Regions from separate parts of the Streptomyces sp. NPDC088553 genome, predicted to be linked through region 1. Evidence: riboswitches for the same ligand, from Rfam matches in the RefSeq annotation. Region 1 holds a riboswitch; each other region holds the start of a gene.
What was found. Region 1 has a riboswitch for cyclic di-AMP ahead of ACIP8Z_RS34550 (transglycosylase family protein). Riboswitches for the same ligand answer to the same signal wherever they lie in the genome.
Positions count from the first base shown of each region.

Region 2: another riboswitch for cyclic di-AMP. It lies ahead of ACIP8Z_RS20600 (M23 family metallopeptidase); the one in region 1 lies ahead of ACIP8Z_RS34550 (transglycosylase family protein).
Region 3: another riboswitch for cyclic di-AMP. It lies ahead of ACIP8Z_RS11850 (peptidoglycan DD-metalloendopeptidase family protein); the one in region 1 lies ahead of ACIP8Z_RS34550 (transglycosylase family protein).
Region 4: another riboswitch for cyclic di-AMP. It lies ahead of ACIP8Z_RS06590 (transglycosylase SLT domain-containing protein); the one in region 1 lies ahead of ACIP8Z_RS34550 (transglycosylase family protein).

Region 1 covers NZ_JBIVMG010000014.1:57,977-61,408, forward strand. The annotation lists gene eno (phosphopyruvate hydratase) at 1-959, opposite strand, end outside; gene ACIP8Z_RS34550 (transglycosylase family protein) at 1,328-2,053, opposite strand; cyclic di-AMP (ydaO/yuaA leader) riboswitch at 2,057-2,230, opposite strand; gene ACIP8Z_RS34555 (transglycosylase family protein) at 2,489-3,432, opposite strand, start outside.
Region 2 covers NZ_JBIVMG010000006.1:22,918-26,349, reverse strand. The annotation lists gene ACIP8Z_RS20610 (MFS transporter) at 1-7, shown strand, start outside; gene ACIP8Z_RS20605 (PP2C family protein-serine/threonine phosphatase) at 205-1,434, shown strand; cyclic di-AMP (ydaO/yuaA leader) riboswitch at 1,636-1,781, shown strand; gene ACIP8Z_RS20600 (M23 family metallopeptidase) at 1,793-2,944, shown strand; gene ACIP8Z_RS20595 (quinone oxidoreductase family protein) at 3,126-3,432, opposite strand, start outside.
Region 3 covers NZ_JBIVMG010000003.1:564,545-567,976, forward strand. The annotation lists gene ACIP8Z_RS11845 (SGNH/GDSL hydrolase family protein) at 1-205, opposite strand, end outside; gene ACIP8Z_RS11850 (peptidoglycan DD-metalloendopeptidase family protein) at 388-1,374, opposite strand; cyclic di-AMP (ydaO/yuaA leader) riboswitch at 1,379-1,566, opposite strand; gene ACIP8Z_RS11855 (tyrosine-protein phosphatase) at 1,927-2,748, shown strand; gene ACIP8Z_RS11860 (DUF6126 family protein) at 2,756-2,911, opposite strand; gene ACIP8Z_RS11865 (helix-turn-helix domain-containing protein) at 2,946-3,432, opposite strand, start outside.
Region 4 covers NZ_JBIVMG010000002.1:313,202-316,633, forward strand. The annotation lists gene ACIP8Z_RS06580 (phosphocholine-specific phospholipase C) at 1-113, shown strand, start outside; gene ACIP8Z_RS06585 (hypothetical protein) at 199-801, opposite strand; cyclic di-AMP (ydaO/yuaA leader) riboswitch at 1,144-1,327, shown strand; gene ACIP8Z_RS06590 (transglycosylase SLT domain-containing protein) at 1,333-2,235, shown strand; gene ACIP8Z_RS06595 (phosphoribosyltransferase family protein) at 2,229-3,432, opposite strand, start outside.

The DNA.
Region 1 (3,432 bases):
TCCGGGTTGGTGACGAAGAGGTCGTCGCCGACGATCTGGACCTTGGTGCCCAGCTTGTCGGTGAGGACCTTCCAGCCGGCCCAGTCGTCCTCGTACAGCGGGTCCTCGATGGAGACCATCGGGTACGCGGAGACGAGCTCCTCGTAGTACTCGGTCATCTCGGCGGCCGAGCGGGACTTGCCCTCGAACTCGTACTTGCCGTCCTTGTAGAACTCGGACGCGGCCACGTCGAGCGCGAGCGCGACGTCGGAGCCCGGGGTGTAGCCGGCCTCCTTGATGGCCTCGACGATGAGGTCGAGGGCGGCGCGGTTCGACTCGAGGTTCGGCGCGAAGCCGCCCTCGTCGCCGAGGCCGGTGGAGAGGCCCTTGCGCTTCAGGACGGCCTTGAGGGTGTGGTAGATCTCGGCGCCCCAGCGGAGGGCCTCGGAGAAGGACTCCGCGCCGATCGGGGCGATCATGAACTCCTGGATGTCGACGTTGGAGTCGGCGTGCGACCCACCGTTGAGGATGTTCATCATCGGAACGGGCAGCAGGTGCGCGTTCGGGCCGCCGAGGTAACGGAAGAGCGGGAGGTCCGAGGCCTCGGACGCGGCGTGCGCGACGGCGAGGGAGACGCCGAGGATGGCGTTGGCGCCGAGGGAGCCCTTGTTCTCGGTGGCGTCCAGGTCGAACATGGCCTGGTCGATCAGGCGCTGCTCGGTGGCGTCGTAGCCGACGAGCTCCGGGCCGATCTGCTCGATGACGGCGAGGACGGCCTTCTCGACACCCTTGCCCAGGTAGCGGTTCGGGTCACCGTCGCGAAGCTCGATGGCCTCGAACGCACCGGTGGAGGCGCCGGACGGAACAGCAGCACGACCGGTGCTGCCGTCGTCGAGGCCGACCTCGACCTCGACCGTGGGGTTGCCTCGGGAGTCCAGGATTTCCCGGGCTACGACGACGTCGATGGACGGCACGAGCATCTCCTTTTTGGGATGTGACGCTGGATGTGACGCAAGGTCGGTGCAGGGTCGCTTGGCCTTGCGACAAGAGCCTAACCGGCTCGGGGGCTCCGGCCAGCCGGGCGCCCGCCCCCTGGGACGAAAAAGGACCCAAGGGCATGCATGTCGGGACGAAGGGCCCCAGAACTACCGGCCGGTAACCGGGGCGGGCCGCCCGGTTCTCCCGCGAGCCCTCCTCCTGGTACCGCTGCCGGTCCCTCCGTACGCCTCCGGAAACGGGGGAACCCCGGCCCGACGCGCACGGGGGATGGGCGCGTCGGGCCGGGGTGGTCACCGCGGGAGGGTCGGAGGGGCCGCGTGAGCCGCCGGACTCACGCGGGCCGCCGGGCTCACTTCAGGTGAAGCTGCTGGCCCGGGTAGATCAGGTCGGCGTTCTCGACGACGTCCTTGTTCAGCTCGAAGAGCTTGGCCCAGCCGCCCTTGACGCCGTGCGCCTGGGCGATCTTGCTGAGGGTGTCGCCGGCCGCGACCTTGTACTCGCCGTCACCCTTCTTGACCTTCTTGCCGGTCGGGGTGGTGACGGTCTTCTTCGCGGCGGCCTGCGGAGCGGCCTGCTGCTGCGTGGCCTTCTTCGGGGCCTGGCGCTGCTCGCTGCGGGTGGTCGGCTGCTCGGCCTTCCGCTCCTGCTTCGGCTGCTGGGTGCTCTGCTGCGGCGCGCTCTCGGCGGCGCCGGTGTTCGGCGAGGCGCTGGAGAGACCCACGCCGCAGGACGGCCAGGCGCCCTTGCCCTGGCCCGCGAGGACCTTCTCGGCGATGGCGATCTGCTGGGACTTCGACGCCTGGTTGGCGGTCGAGGCGTAGGCGGTGCCGCCGTACGCGGCCCAGGTGGAGGCGGAGAACTGCAGGCCGCCGTAGTAGCCGTTGCCCGTGTTGATGGACCAGTTGCCACCGGACTCGCACGCGGCGACGGTGTCCCACTCGGAGACCGTGGCGGCCGAGGCGGTGCCCGCGGTCATCAGCGGGGCGGCGACGGCGACACCGGTGACGCCGACGAGCGTGACGACCTGGGTGGCCTTGGAGGGACGGCGGTGTTTGCCCTTACCGGAAAACAGCATGGAGATTCTCCTCACCGACGCCTGTGAGGTGAGCTGTCGGGTTCGGGCCGGAAAGTTGCCCGGCCGCGTGTCCTAGCACGCGGCTTCACCCCAAGCCGTTCGCCGGCCGTCTGTCTCAACGGCCGGGACCGGCACTTACCTTGGGTCCCCCACTCCTGCCTTCGGCGCTTGCGCGACGACTGTTCCCATCGGCCGACGGCAGGATTCGGCGTTTCGGTCGACGGGGCCCGCGGTGGCGAGCGGTGACGACCGTAGACACAGACCCACCGGAAGTTCAAAGAGGCGTATTGCGGAAATAACGCCCCTACTTGCCTTCCGGTGGGGGGTGTTTATGCAGGTGAGAGGTGACGGAAGCGAAGTTTGCGGGCGTGACACGCCAGTTGGGGCGAAGAGACCCATGTCTCACTTGCCCAGAACCGGACATACGCCCCCGAATCACTCCGCCGACGCGGTCGAACCCGTCGTCAGGTCGAGAGCCTGACCAGGGAGGATGAGGTCCGGATCGAGGCCCACCGTCTGCCTGTTGGCGTCATAGAGGGCCGTCCAGCCGCCGGGGAGTTCGTTCTCCTGGGCGATGTCGGACAGATTGTCGCCCGGCTGTACGAGGTAGGCGCCCGACTTGCCCTGACTGTCCGTTGCGTCCGATTCCTTCGAGGCGTCAGCCGGGGACCCCTTCAGAGGGCTTTCGGTCAGCTTGTTACCCGATGAAGCATGTCTACCCGAATCGACAGAACTGTCCGGGTTGCCGGTTTCCTCCGGGGCGGCGTCGCCCCGGTGCTTCCCGGTTCCGGGAGTGGCCGACGACACGTCATCCGTCGGCCCGCCGGGCGCGGTGGCCCCCGGCGCGGTGGGCGTACCGGGCGTAACCGGCGTAAGGGACTCATCGGGCGCGCCCGGTGTGGTGGGCACGGTCGGGTGGCTCGGGTCCGTCGACACGGAGGGGCTCGCCGGGGTGGTCGGCGTGACGGGAGCGGTCGGCGAGACGGGCGCGGCGGGTGCGGTGGGCGAAGCCGTCCCCGTGGCCTTCTTCGCGTCCGCGGACGCCTCGGCCTTCTCCGGGGACCCCTCCGAGGCCCCGGGGAGGCCGGTGGTCCAGTTCGACTCGGGAACCGGCCCCGTGGGGGCCTTGGGGACGCTCGCGGGTCCGGGGTCCACGCCGGGCGACGTGCCGTCGTTCGTCAGGCCGGCGATCGGCGCGCAGGTGGCCCACTCGGTGGAGCCCTTGGCAAGGGCCTTCTCGGCCACCGCGATCTGCTGGGCGCGGCTGGCCAGGTCGGGGCTGGGCGCGTACGCCAGACCGCCGTTCCGCTCCCAGCTGTCCTGGGTGAACTGGAGTCCGCCGTACATGCCGTTGCCGAAGTTGGCGCTCCACTGGCCGC
Region 2 (3,432 bases), on a different contig from region 1:
GGACTGAGCCGGGGCCGGGCCCCTACCCGCCCGTACGCGCGCGTGGCCGCGCCCGGCCAGGCTCCCCGCGCGCGTGGCCGGGCCCGGCCCTCCGGTCCGTACGCCAGTCGGCCCCGTGGGAGTCGCCGCCCCGGGTGGCGGCGGCCACCCTGGGAGGGCGCGGTACGGGCCGCGGCCGGGTACGGACCGGGCAGGAGAGCACAGGTGGGGCACCCCCCAGGAGCGATCGGCGGGCGGCGGGGCGGCGAGGGCCGTCGCCCGTACGGCGGTGCCCGGAGGTTCATCCGGGCGCTGCCGCCGCTGATCATCGTGGGCGGTGTCTTCTTCGACGTCCTGACGCCGCCCAAGTACAGCGCGGCGCCGATGTTCTCCGCGGCCCCGCTGATCGCGGCCCCGTTCTCCTCCACCCTCACGACGCTGCTCACCGGGATCGCGGCCGTCCTCGCCTCCGTCGGGCTGCACATCTACAACGACACCGCGACCGAGATCCCGTCGCTCACCGAGTTCCTGACCGTGCTCACGGTCGCGGTGCTCGCGGTGCTCATCAACCGGGTCGTCCTCCGCAGCGGCGAGCGGCTCGCCTCGGCGCGGGTCATCGCGGAGACCGCGCAGAAGGCGGTGCTGCCGACGCCCGCCGAGCGCATCGGCGGGCTGCAGTGCGCGGCGCGGTACGAGGCGGCGCAGGCGGACGCGTTCATCGGCGGCGACCTGTTCGCCGTCCAGGACACCCCCTACGGGGTACGGCTCGTGGTCGGCGACGTCCGCGGCAAGGGCATGGACGCGGTCGAGGCCGTCGCCGTCGTCATCGGGGCGTTCCGGGAGGCGGCCGAGCAGGAACGGACCCTGGAGGGCGTGGCGCAGCGGCTGGAGCGGGCCCTCGCCCGGGAGGGCACCCGCCGGCACGGGCTCGATGCCTTCGAGGGGTTCACCACGGCCGTCCTCGCCGAGATCCCGCGCGGTGACGGGAGCGGCACCTTCGACGGTTTCGTACGGGTCGTCAACCGCGGGCACCCGCCTCCGCTGATGCTGTACACGGACGGGAGCCTGGACACGATGGAGCCCGGCGAGCCGGCGCTGCCGCTCGGCATGGGCGATCTGGCGTCGTGGCCGGACCGGGCCGAGGCGCGGCCGTATCCGCCGGGCGCGACGCTGCTCTTCTACACCGACGGTCTCTCGGAGGCGCGGAACGCCGAGGGCGTCTTCTACGACCCGGGGGAACGGCTCGCCGGACGGATCTTCCCCGGGCCGGAGGAACTGCTCGACGCGCTCGTGGACGACGTACGGCTGCACACCGGCGGCGGGTCGACCGACGACATGGCGCTGCTCGCGCTGAGCCGGCCGGCGACGGGGCAGCCGGAGCGGCGCCGGACGATGCCGGTGGTGCCGCCCGGCGGGTCCGGATCGCCCGGCGGCGGGCCCGGTCACCAGCCGTAGTCGCGAGGTGTCACTGCGATAACAATTGACATAACGTCAGATCGCGAGGGTTTTGGCTTCCCCTGCTGAAGGGCGGTCAACTCGGGCCATTACCGCCCAATTCAATGAATGATCAAGAGGAACAGCTTGGAATCGACACCCCGTGTCTATTAACGTTCGATAACGCAGTGCGGTCGTCCCAGCCGTCGCAAGAGACGGCACCGTGCGCACGCGCCGAATCCTGAAAAGGAACCGGGGAACCACCACTTGGGGTGAATCGAGCCCATCGCACCCGTGCGACGTGCCCGTAGGAGACCTTCCTGCTCCGAACCCGTCAGCTAACCCGGTAGGCGAGAAGGAAGGAAAGGAGCGCGCCTTCGTGGCGTCCAACACTCCCGCACCCGAAGCCCCCTTCGATGCCTTCGGTGGTGGTGCGGGTCCTGCCGCCCCGGACACCGAGTGGAACCCCACCGAGGGATCCCTCCGCGCCGAGAGCCGCTCCGGCGGCCGCCACCGTGTCGTCAAGCAGCGCTCCAACTTCGCCCGCTCCTCCACCGTCCTCGGCGTCGGTGTGATCGCGGCCGTCGGCGCGGGTGGCCTCGCCACCGCGCAGGAGAAGCCCCCGGTGGCGATATCGCTCCCGGACCTCAACCTGCCGGACGCCCACGACCTCCCCGGTGTCGGCGACCTCCTCCCCGAGGAGAGCCACGAGACGGTCAGCGCGGCCCGCGCCAACCCGAACCCGCTCACCAGCACCGCGTACGCCACCCTCGACGACGAGCAGGGCACCGGGACCCCGCAGATGCGGCAGGCCGGCCTGGTCACCCAGGACGGTCCGGCGGCGAAGGCCGCGACCGGCGCCGGCGACGCGGGCGAGGCCCTGCGCGCCCGCATCCTCCAGCAGGCCGAGCAGCAGCAGGCCTCCGCCGACGGCGCCGAGAAGGCCGCGGCGGAGAAGGCGGCGGCCGAGAAGGCCGCCGCGGAGGCCGCGGCCAAGGCCGACGCGGCGGAGAAGGCGGCCGCCGAGGCGAAGGCCAAGGCCGAGGCGGAGGCCAAGGCGAAGGCGGAAGCCGAGGCGAAGGCGAAGGCCGAGGCGGCGGCCGAGGCCGAGCGCCTCGCCAAGCTGGCCGCGAGCTACACGCTGCCGCTCTCCTCGTACAGCCTCAGCGCCACCTACATGCAGTCCGGGTCGATGTGGTCCTCCGGCTACCACACCGGCCTCGACTTCGCCGCCCCCACCGGCACCCCGCTCAAGGCCGTCCACAGCGGCACCGTCAAGTCGGCGGGCTGGTCCGGCTCGTACGGCTACCGCGTCGTCCTGGAGCTCTCGGACGGCACCGAGATCTGGTACGCCCACATGTCCTCCATGACGGTCTCCGCCGGCCAGACCGTGGGCACCGGCGAGACCATCGGCCGCGTCGGCGCCACCGGCAACGTCACCGGCGCCCACCTCCACATGGAGGTGCACACCCCCGGCGGCTCCGGCCTCGACCCGGCGGAGTGGCTGCGCTCCAAGGGCCTGAGCCTCTGACCCACCCGCGTCGCCACGAAGGCGACCGGGTCTGCCCGCCCTGGGCCCGTCCGGCCCTGATCCGCCGGACGGGCCCCAGCTGTTCCGTCCCGGGAGGTCGTGGACGGGTGAGCCAGTCTCGGCTGAGGGATCTTGAAGGGGTGTGACCCGGCTCCGAGATCCCCGACCTCGTCACCCGTGATCAGCTCAGCGTCTCCCCGCGGCGCCCGACAGCGGCCGCATCGGGAACGACGAGCAGCTTGCCGGTGGTACGCCGAGCCTCCAGATCGCTGTGGGCCTGGGCGGCCTCGGACAATGCGTAGCGGCCCGTTACGGTGACCTCAAGCGCCTTGGAGCGCACCCACTCGAACACATCGGCGGCCCGTCGGAGCAGTTCGGACCGATCGGCGATGAAGTCCCCGAGGCTGGGCCGGATCAGGGTCAGCGAACCGCCGTGGGCGAGCCGAATCGGATCAAACGGCGGCACGGCACCACTTGCCGCGCCGAAG
Region 3 (3,432 bases), on a different contig from region 1:
GGAGGCGCCCGCGTACGGCCAGGTTGGCGTAGCGGAAGGCGTCGTGCTCCGGCAGCTGGTCGGCGAGCAGCACCGCGAAGCGGTCCGCCCAGCCGACGTACGTCCCGTCGGGCCCGGGGTCTCCGACGCCCTCGGTGAAGCTGTCACCGATCGCCGCGTACGACCCGAATGCGTTCTTGTCTCTTGATCTCGAATCGTCTGCCACGGGAGCACATCCTTCCCCTTCGGATGTGACCTACGCGACCGTAAGGAGGGGTTGACGTCGGGTGATATATGCCACCGATAAAGAATTTGCCAAGCCGGAATAGACCGGGAACACGCCGGAGGCCCGGCACATGTGTGCCGGGCCTCGGGGCGACGACCGGTGACGCCGGTGGCGACGGAGCGTCAGATGTTCACACCGTGCTGACGAAGGGCGGCGATCGGGTCGATGTCGGAGCCGTAGTCCGGCCCGGTGCGGATCTCGAAGTGCAGGTGCGGGCCGGTGACGTTGCCGGTCGCGCCGGAGAGGCCGATCTGCTCGCCGCCGCTCACGGTCTGGCCGGCGGAGACGGAGATCGAGGAGAGGTGGGCGTACTGCGAGAAGGTGCCGTCGGCGTGCTGGATGACGACCTGGTTGCCGTACGCGCCGCCGTCGCCGGCGGAGTAGACGGTGCCGGGGCCGACCGCGACGATCGTCGTGCCGGTGGAGGCCATGAAGTCGACACCGGTGTGGTAGCCGGAGGACCACATGGAGCCGGCGGCGCGGTACGGGGTGGACATGCCGCCGTTGACCGGGGCGAACCAGCCGGAGGCGGAGGTCGCGGCGCCGGAGGACTGCGCGGTCTTCGCGGTGGACGTGTCCGCGGCCGGGGCGCTCGCGGCCGGGGCGGCCGAGCGCTCGCTGCTCCGGGAGGCGCGCGAGGTGTCGCCGTTCTTCTCGGAGCTCTTGGCGGCGGCCTTGGGCGCGGCGCTCTTCGGCGCGGCGGCCTTGGCGGTGCTCTTGGCGCCGAGGGTGAGCTTCATACCGGGCAGGATGAGCGAGGGGTTCTCGCCGACGACCTGACGGTTGTCCGCGTACAGCTTCTGCCAGCCACCGGTGAGGTGGTGCTCGGCGGCGATCTTCGACAGGTAGTCGCCCCGCACGACGGAGTACGTCTTGGGAGCGGCCTTCGCGGCGGCGGGCGCCGCCTTGGCGACGGCGGGGGCCTTCACCTGGGCGGCGGCGCTGACGGCCTGGCCGGGAGCGGCGGCCGGGGCGGCCTGCTCGGCGGCGTGGGCGCCGGTGGCACCGAGGAGCGGGAGGGCGACGACGGCGCCTCCCGTACCGGCGGCGGCGATTCCGCGGGTGAGGCGGTTGGACTTGATGCGGCGGTGCTTACCCTTCGCGGGCATGGCGAATTCCTCTCCGGCGCCTACGAGGTGAGCTGTCGGGTTCGGACTGGAGATGTCCGGCCGCGCTCTCACGCGGCTTCACCCCGAGCCGTCCTGCGTCGCGGGACCGGCGTACTTCCTGGGTCCCCCGCTCCTGCCACGCATGGGATGAGTGGAATTCCGGACGGTGGCAGGATTCGGCGGTCCGACCGGATTGACGGTGACGCTAGACGAGCGGGGTCGGCGCGAACAAGCCAATGATTTCTCCCGGCTTTCCGGCTACGGCCTTTCACCCGGAATTCCGGTCACCCTCCGTGGATGACGGACCCTCGATTTCCGTTTTACGTACGGCAATTGCTCGGGCCCGTCGGCCACGATCCGTCACTTCTATGACCCTGCTCACGCGTCGAAGCCCATCTCGCCTGTAAACAGGTCGCGTTATACGCAAGGCCTCAATTCGGACAGATCACCCATTCCCGTCCTGGGGGGTGCACCATCGCGGCCCCACCTGGATGATTGCCCCTGGAACCGATCTCGCGTCGGGCACCCGAACGTCGACCACCAGGAGCATCCGTGACGCAGCAGCTGCCGCAGGTCCCGCCCATCGAAGCGAACGAACCCGAGCTGGCCGAGGTCCGCAACTTCCGGGACGTGGGCGGCCTGCCGACGACGGACGGGCGTGCCGTGCACCCCGGCCGCCTCTACCGCAGCGGCCACCTCGCCCACGCCACCGAGGAGGACATCGCCTTCCTCGACTCGCTCGGCCTGCACACCGTCTTCGACTTCCGGAACCTCGCCGACCGGCATGTCGAGGGCCCGGACGTCGATCTTCCGGGTGTACGGAACGTGAACATACCCCTCAACGACCCCGCCGACGGAAAGGAGTTCTGGAAGCTGGTCCGCGACGGCGACATCGAGCAGCTGCGGGGCATCCTCGGCGACGGCAAGGCCGCGACCCGAATGTCCGACTCGTACAGGAAGATGGTGGTCGAGCGGACCACGGAGCACAGCCGGGTCCTGCACGCGCTGGCCGAGGACAGCCTCCCCGCCCTGATGCACTGCGCGGCCGGCAAGGACCGCGCCGGGCTGTCCATCGCGATCACCCTGCTGGCCCTCGGGGTCGAGCGGGAGGCGATCGAGGCCGACTACGTGAAGTCGAACGACCCGCACCGCCGCTACAAGGTACGCCGCAGCTCCACCGCCCCGGACGCGATGTCGCCCGAGGTGATGGAGCTGCTGAGCCCGCTGTTCGACGCGCGGGTGGAGTATCTGCGGGGCGCCTTCGAGACGATCGAGGCGACCTGGGGCTCGGTGGACGCCTACCTCTCGAAGGGCCTGAAGCTGTCCCCGGAGACCCGTGAGCGACTGCGCGAGCGGCTGCTCACGGAGGCGTGACCAGGACCTACTGGTTCTGCCCGCCGAGCATGAAGAGCAGGTAGAGGAAGCCGGCGAAGAGGTGGCCGGCGATCAGGTAGGCGAAGAGGCGCAGGACGAGACCCTTGGGGAACTTGCCCTCGCCTCGCTCCTCGCCGGTGACAGCTCGTGACTTCTCGGACATCTCGGTCCTTTTCTGTCGAAGGAAATGCGCGGGATCAGCGACGGTGCGGAGTTCCGTCGCCGAGACACAGCTCGGCGACGGGGCTCTGCATCAGGGTGTGGACGAAGAGCAGCTCGGCCCCGCCGGGGGTCGCCGCCCCGATCCGGTGCGGGGTCAGCGAGTCGAAGTGCGCGCTGTCCCCGGGATCGAGGACGTGGACGGCCTCGCCGAGCGCGAGCCGCACCCGGCCCTCCAGGACGTGGATCCACTCCTCGCCGGCGTGGACGCGCACGATGTCACCCCGGGTGGCGTACGGCACGTGGACCCGCAGACACTGCAGGGCCCGCCCGGCACCGCCCGCCTGGCGGTAGATCCAGCCGTCGGCCTCGACGGGTTCGGAGCGCCCGGCACGGACGACGGGATCGCGCTCGGGAGGCGTCTCGCCGAGGAGCTCGGAGACCGTCGTACCGTAGATACGGGCGAGGGCCAGCAGCATCGGGAGCGAGGGCTGCCGGTTCCCCGTCTCCAGACGCGAGAGGTGG
Region 4 (3,432 bases), on a different contig from region 1:
TCGCCTACAACAACGGCTGGTACGACTTCACCGTTCTGGCCGACATCGACGGGACCTGGTCGCGCCGGTACACCGGTCACATCGAGACCGGAGCTCCGAGCATCACCGGCTGATCCCGCCCCCGGATGCGGGGCGGCGGCCGCTTCGGCGCCGCCCCGCACCTGCGGACAGGCCATCAGGCATGGGGCGTCAGGGCCGTCAGCGTCCGGCGTGCGCCGCGCGGTGGATCGTCGCGTCGAGAAGGGCCACCGCCTCGGCGGCCGTACGGCCCGGGGCACGGTTCCACGGCCCGATCAGCTCGTGCCACCCCCGCGACCGGAGCTCGGCCATGATCCAGGCTGCCGCCTCGTTCATCGTGGCCGCGCTGCCGAAGCCGAGACGGTGCGCGGCGAGGAGGGCACCGCAGACACACCGGGCCCCGCGGCGGTCTCGCAGCTTGTACGGGGCGTTCTGCCAGCCCCACTCCGTCAGCACGAGGCGCGCGTAGCCGAGGTGGACCGAGGGGCGCAGCTCTGGCCGGCCGACACGGCGCCAGGCGTGCAGCCGGTCGGGCAGGACGGCCCCGATCCGGCCGGGGAGCCGATGCTCGGCGGGAGGGGACGGCGGCAGCGCTGCGAGCGCGTCGGCGACGAGCCGCTCCACCGGCACGGTGAGCAGGTCACGCCAGCTCTCCACGGCGGGCGCGGACACCGGCGGCTCGGTCCAGTCCGTGACGATCCGCTGCCAGGTGGCGCTCTCGTAGAGGGCGGCGGCCTCACGGTCGAGGGTCTCGGGGGTGAGCAGGGAGGCGGAGGGCGACATCCGGGCGGCTCCTCGGTCGGGGTGACTCCATCTTTCACGAGGAATGTCGGTTTTGCGACTTATGCCCTTGAGTGCCCACGCGGCCGAACGGGGCCTTATCGCCCACTACCCCATTAACAGAATTAACGTGCATATTCGGACATTGAGCACCTGGTGATGCGACTCACTTTCCAGAAGACTCCCCGGTGATCGGAATCCGCGCAGGCCGTGCGGGACAAGGAAGTTCGATGCGCGGGAGTCGCCCTCGATCTTGAATTCCATGAATTCGGTGATCCTTTCACCGACCCCTGGACCCAGATCCTCTTGTTCTCGGTCGCATTACTGGCCTACGGTCACCTCCATTCGAGCGGATCGCCGAATCCTGCCACCGTTCGAAATACCTCCCTTTCACCCGACGGCAGGAGCGGGGGACCCACGAATACGCCGGCCCGGATTCCGGAACGGCTCGGGGTGAAGCCGCGTGCGCGCGGCCGGACATCTCCAGTCCGAACCCGACAGCTCACCCCGAAGGCGCCGGAGAGGAATCCCGTCATGCCTGCTCACGGTAAGCACCGCCGCCCCCGCCGCCGCCCCGTCTCGCGTGGACTCGCGCTCGTCGGCACGGGCGGAGCCGCTCTCGCCCTCCCGCTCATCGCCCCGGCTGTGGCCGGCGCCGCGCCTGTCTCCGGAGCTCCGGAAACCGCCGCCAAAACCATCACCGCCCCCGCCGCCCCGGTCGCCACGAAGGCCGCCGCGAAGGCTCCCGCCGCTCCCGCCGCCGCGCGCACCTACACGGTCGTCAGTGGCGACTCGCTTTCTCTGATCGCCCAGAAGAAGGGAATTCAGGGCGGCTGGAAGGGTCTTTACCGCGCCAACAAGAGCGTCGTGGGTGACAATCCGTCACTTATTCACCCGGGCCTCGAACTGACGCTTCGTCCGGGTTCCGTGAAGGTCGCCGCTCCCGCGAAGGCCGCGGCTCCCACGAAGGCGAAGAAGACCGCCACGACCGAACGGGCGAGCCGCTCCGAGCGCCGGAGCGCCACCCCGGCCGTCGCCACCACCGGTGCCTCGGCCGCCGCTCCCGCGGCCGCCGCCGCTCCGGTCCAGGCCGTGCCCGTCGCCGCCACCCAGTACGCGAACAACCTCGACGGCTGGATCCGCGAGTCGCTGGACATCATGGCCCAGCGCGGCATCCCCGGCTCGTACGAGGGGATCCACCGCAACATCATGCGGGAGTCCTCCGGCAACCCCCAGGCCATCAACCTCTGGGACTCGAACGCCGTGGCCGGCACGCCCTCCAAGGGGCTGCTCCAGGTCATCGAGCCGACCTTCCTGGCCTATCACGTGCCCGGCACGTCGATGGACCTGTTCGACCCGGTCGCCAACATCACCGCCGCCTGCAACTACGCGGCCGACCGCTACGGCTCCATCGACAACGTCAACGGCGCCTACTGATCCCGGAAGTGCCCGGTGAACCAGGAGGTGGCGAGCTCCGCCACCTCCTCCAGGGCACCCGGCTCCTCGAAGAGGTGCGTGGCGCCCTCCACGACCTCCAGCCGGCTCTCGCAGCGCAGCAGCGACTCGGCCCGCCGGTTGAGGTCCAGGACCAGCGCGTCCCTGCCTCCGACCACGAGCAGCGTCGGGGCCTTCACCCGCGCCAGGTGGTCGGCCGCGAGGTCCGGCCGGCCACCGCGTGAGACGACGGCGGCCACGGAGGACTCGGGGTCGCCCGCCGCCCACAGCCCGGCGGCCGCTCCCGTACTGGCCCCGAAGTAGCCCAGCGGGAGACCGTCGCTCTCCGGCCGCCCGGCGAGCCACTCCGTGGCGCGGGCGAGCCTGCCGGCGAGCAGCGGGGTGTCGAAGACATGCGCCCGGTCGACCGCCTCGGCCTCGGTGAGCAGGTCGAACAGCAGCGTTCCGAGTCCCGCCCGGTTGAGCGCCCCCGCCACCGCCCGATTGCGGGGACTGTGGCGGCTGCTCCCGCTGCCGTGGGCGAACAGGACGATGCCGGTCGCGCCCTCGGGCACCGCGAGTCGTCCGGCGAGCGTGACACCGTCGGCGACGGGGATCCGTACGTCCGCGTCCTGGACGACCGGTCCGTGCGCGGCGCGGATCCGGTCGAGACAGGCGATGACCTCCGCGTCCGGGGTCTGCGTGAAGTCCTGGTAGAACTGTCCGATCGCGTAGAAGATCTCCGGCGCGTGCACGCTCACCGTCTCGTCGGCCTCACCCCCGAGCCGGGCCGTCCATCCGCGGGGCGCCACCGGCACCGCGAGGATGATCCGGGCGGCGCCCCGGGCCCGTACCACCCGGCAGGCCGCCAGCGCCGTGGCGCCCGTGGCGAGACCGTCGTCCACGACCAGGACCGTTCGGCCTCCCAGGGGAACGGAAGGCCTGCTGCCCCGATAGCGGCGGGCCCGCAGATCGAGCTCGGCGTGCTCGCGCTCCTCGACCGCGGCCAGTTCACGCGCCCCGACCCCGGCCTCGTGGAGCACCCGCTCGTTCACCACCCGTACGCCACCCTCGCCGAGCGCGCCCATCGCCAGCTCCGGCTGCTGGGGCACCCCCAGCTTCCGCACCAGACAGATGTCGAGCGGGGCATCGAGGGCGTCGGCCACCTCTGCCGCCACCGGCACCCCACCCCGCGGCAGA